DNA from 2 places in the Sphingomonas sp. GC_Shp_6 genome. Region 2 is predicted to be linked to the other one. Evidence: predicted binding sites of a transcription regulator. Region 2 holds the regulator's gene; the other holds the start of a gene.
What was found. The regulator LexA, encoded in region 2, represses DNA repair genes until DNA is damaged. The targets are predictions, from matches to a motif close to GTTCCNCNCTTGTTCT.

Region 1 (2,199 bases), on a different contig from region 2:
AGCTTGTCCTTCAGACCCTTGGCGGGTGTGAACGAGACCTTCTTCGATGCAGCGATCGTCATGGCCTCGCCGGTCGATGGATTGCGGCCCTGGCGCTCGGGACGATCCTTGACCGAGAACTTGCCGAAGCCGGCGATCGAGACTTCTTCGCCTTTTGCGGCCGCGCTTGCGATCTGGTCGAACACGGCGGCGATTGCGGCCTTGGCCTCTGCCTCGCTCGTGCCTGTCGTCCCAGCGACGCCCTTCGCCAGTTCACCGATGTTCATGTTACTTACTCTCCCTTGTGGATCTGGCCGGACCTTAGCCGTGCCGAGCGCCGATACAATGATGCTGCTCGACGATGCGAAGTCGCGGGCGCCCGTTCGATGGTCCGCAAACTGGCTAATCACGACATGGTCGAGGTGTATCAGCCCGGGTGCGGGTAGGGGGCGATCGCCGAGCTGGCGCCCGAGCCAACGCAAAGCCTTCGGCCGAGTTTCTACTGCGCGCTGCGCTCTCGCGTGACGCGCGGATCTTCATACAGGTCGCGGATCGCGCGCAGGCGAAAGACGTTCCACCAGCGCTGCCATCGATGCTCGACCGCATCGTGGATCATATGGCAACGCTGGCAGAGCGCCGCGAGATTGCCGGGCATGCTGTTGCCTGGATCGTGATCGAGATGCGCACAAGCCAGCACGACATAAGTCGTTCGTACCGACGCCAGACTGAAGCCGCCCTTGAGCGCGATCCGCTTGCCACGGCCGGAGCGCCAACACACGGCATCGGCATCCCACCAGCGACCATCGCCAAGATGTGCGACCCGACGCATATGCGGTCTCGAGCAGTGCTCGCAGCGCGCGCCGGCCCGATCGAACCGGATCACGTCCGACAGCTGGCGCCAGTCGATCGGGTAAAGCCAGCGGTTTTCAGGGCGGATCGGCATCTCGATTCTATGAGTCAGCCGATGGCAGAACGAAAGCGAAATCTTCTCGGTTTGTTTTTGGTCTGTTGTGTAACTGTTCCACGCGGTGCGTACCGTCAATTTTCGTGCCGAGGCTAGTGATCGTGCGCGGCGATACTGGCAACTCAATCGAAATCGCGCTGTAGAACTCGTGTTCGTTACGACTCCGTACCGTCCGGCCCTCGGCTGCGGTCAAGTGCAAAGACTCGATCCGGCCGACATAAATCCGTTGACCAAGCGTCGACGGTAACGGAACATAAAGCGAACACGTAGAGTCTAGCCACCATGTCAGCCGTCCTCGATTCGCTTCCCCAGAGCATCGCCCATCTTCGAAGCATCGCGATGCCGCTCGCCGATTACCGCGTCCTGCCGTTCGGGGTTGGCGGCCTGGACAATCGTCTGAACGGGGGAGGGCTTCGGGCTGGAGCGCTGCACGAGGTCGCCGCACGCACCTGTTCCCTGGTCGATGATGCGGCTGCCACGCTGTTCCTTGCCGGTGTCGCCGCGCGAGAAGCGCGGAACACTCGTGCCCCGGTGCTTTGGGCAAGCTGCCGGAACGATCTCTACGCCCCCGGCTTGGCGCAAGCCGGCTTGTCCTCGGCGAACGTGATCTACGCCCAGCCCAAGGACGACGCAGCACTTCTGGCGGTCGTCGAGGACGCGATCCGGGATGGTACGCCGGCAGCGGTGGTGGCCGAGGCGGCAAAGGTTTCGATGGTCGCCACGCGCCGCCTGCAGCTTGTCGCGGCGGAAGCCGACATTCCCGTACTGCTCCTGCGCCGCTGGCGGGGCCGATCGCAAGACCCGCTCGGCGAGCCCTCCGCTGCCTGGACGCGCTGGCGGGTCGCCAGCGCCCCGTCGCAGCGGCTCGCGGTTGCCGGGGTGGGACGCGCCCGTTGGTCGGTCGAGCTGGCGCGCCAACGCACCGGCGGGTCCTTCTCATTGATCGTGGAGGGGTGCGATGAGACGGGTTGTCTCGCTGTTCCTGCCGCACTTGGCCATCGAGCGGCTGAGACGGCTGGACCGGCACGCCACGCCGCGGCCTGAGCGGTTAGCGCTCCCGCTTCCGGTCGACGACGAACCGGGTGAATGTTCTGTCCCCAGGGGTGGCGGATGGCGGCCGGGTGCGCGCTGGGCGCGGGCGCAGTCGCCTACCAAGGCCGAAATTGCCGGCAAGATAGCGGCGCTTCCGGCGCATGCGAAGCCGCCTATGCGCGAACTCGGACGGCGATCGGAAGCCGCGAGCCATCCGTACAAGA
Region 2 (2,199 bases):
CGACCGGCGCCTATGCGCTGACGATCGTCGGCGGCTTGTGGATCGCGCTGTGGCGGACGCGGGTGCGGCGTCTAGGCGTCATCCCGCTTGCGATCGGCGCGCTCTGGGCGGTCACGACGCCCGCGCCCGATCTGCTGGTCACCGGCGACGGACGCCATGTCGCGATGCGCACGCCGGAGGGCGGCCTCGCGCTGCTGCGCGACCGCACCGGCGACTATACCGCGACGACGCTCGGCGAGAATGGCGGCGTGCTGGGGCTGCCCGAATTGCTGTCCGATCGGAACGACGCCCGGTGCAGCCGCGACGCCTGCATCGCCGATCGTGTGGCGGCCGGCCGCCACTGGCGCATCCTCGCGACACGCAGCGGCTATCGGCTGGAGGCGCCCGAGCTGATCGCGGCGTGCGCGACGGCGGACATCGCGATCAGCGAGCGCTGGTTGCCCAAGGCGTGCCGCCCGCGCTGGCTGAAGCTCGACAAGCCAGTGCTCGTGAAAACCGGCGGCGTGGCGATCACGCTTGGGCGCGGGGTCATGACCGTCCGCGATCCCGCCGATCGCCACCCCTGGCGCGATGCGCCGACGCTTACGGTCGTGCGCCGGGACCGTTGGCCCGCACGGCACGGCTGGCGTGTCAGCGATCCGCGCGCCCGCGAAGGCCGTTCGCCTCAATCGTAGCGGCGCAGGATCCCGGACAGTTTGCCCTGTACGCGCACCTGCGCGGGCGCATAGCGCTGCGGATCATAGGCGCGATTTGCCGGGTCGAGCCGGACCATCGCGCCCTCGCGACGGAAATATTTGAGCGTCGCCTCGCTGTCCTCGATCAGCGCGACCACGATCTCGCCGTCACGCGCCGTCTCGGTGCGGCGGATGAGCGCGTAATCGCCGTCGAGGATCCCCGCCTCGACCATCGAATCGCCCGAGACTTCGAGTGCATAATGTTCGCCCGAGCCCAGTAGCGCTGCGGGCACCGCGAGCATCGAACTGCCCTCGAACGCCTCGATCGGCACACCGGCCGCGATCCGGCCGTGGAGCGGGATCTCGATCACGTCGTTGGCGGCCTGCGGCACCGGCTTCAGCTCGGGCGCCTTGGCGGGCTTGGTCGCCGCCTTCTTCTCCGGCCGTTCGGGCATGCGTAGCACCTCGAGCGCGCGCGCACGGTTCGGCAGGCGGCGGATGAAGTTGCGCTCCTCGAGTGCCGAGATCAGCCGGTGAACGCCCGATTTCGATTTCAGGTCGAGCGCCTCCTTCATCTCCTCGAACGACGGAGAGACGCCCGTTTCGTTCAGGCGATCGTTGATGAAGCAGACGAGCTCGTGCTGTTTGCGCGTGAGCATGGCGATCCTCCGTCCAGAACAGACGTCGAACTTATACGGAACATAAAAATTGCCGTCAAGCGATGACGAGGATTTCCGCCGAGTCGCCGGCGCGGGCCGCGGGGGCATTCGCCGCGCGCACGATCAGGCAGTTCGCGCGCGCCAGCGTCAGCAGCATCGAACTGTCCTGGATCGACGACGCGTAGGCGAGCCCGTCGCGAAGCTGTCCGCGCAGATAATCGGTGCGCGCGTTGTTGGCCGGCAGATCCTCGCCGAGCGTCGTGCGAACGGTGGGCGGAAAGGGATCGGCCGCCCCGGCCAGATGCGCGACGAGCGGCTTCACGAACAGCACCGCGGTGACGAACGCCGAAACGGGATTGCCCGGCAGCCCGAGCAGCACGGCGTCGCCCAGCCGCCCCGCCATCATCGGCTTGCCGGGGCGAAGCGCGATCCGCCAAAAATCGATCGTTCCGCCCGCCGCCTCCAGCGCGGGGCGGACGAGATCGTGATCGCCGACCGACGCGCCGCCGGTGGTGACGAGCAGATCCGCTTCGACCGAGGCGAACGCATCGCGCAGCGCGTCGAGCCGATCGGGCAGGATGCCGAGATCGATCACATCGACGGGCAGGTCCGCCAGCATCGCAGCGAGCATCGCGCCGTTCGACTCGGGCAATTGCAGCCCCGTAAGCGTCGATCCCGGCGGCACGAGTTCGTCGCCCGTCGCCGCTACCGCCACGCGGACCCGGCGCCTTACGTGCAAAATGCCGCGGCCGCTCGTCGCCGCCACCGCGATCCGCGCGGGCGTCAGCCGCTCGCCCGCCGCCACGAGCCGGTCGCCGATGGTGAAATCCAGGCCCTTGCGCCGCGTGTTGCGCCCTTCGGTCATC

Region 1: the regulator LexA is predicted to act here: its motif matches at 1,192-1,207, upstream of OXQ95_RS17155 (protein ImuA).

What each region holds. Positions count from the first base shown of each region.
Region 1 covers NZ_JALNUO010000023.1:1-2,199, forward strand. Annotated here, with positions in the region: partial or broken gene OXQ95_RS17145 (HU family DNA-binding protein) at 1-266, opposite strand; gene OXQ95_RS17150 (hypothetical protein) at 479-1,021, opposite strand; gene OXQ95_RS17155 (protein ImuA) at 1,226-1,987, shown strand; gene OXQ95_RS17160 (DNA polymerase Y family protein) at 2,151-2,199, shown strand, end outside.
Region 2 covers NZ_JALNUO010000004.1:209,784-211,982, reverse strand. Annotated here, with positions in the region: gene OXQ95_RS07340 (ComEC/Rec2 family competence protein) at 1-674, shown strand, start outside; gene lexA (transcriptional repressor LexA) at 665-1,333, opposite strand; gene glp (gephyrin-like molybdotransferase Glp) at 1,389-2,199, opposite strand, start outside.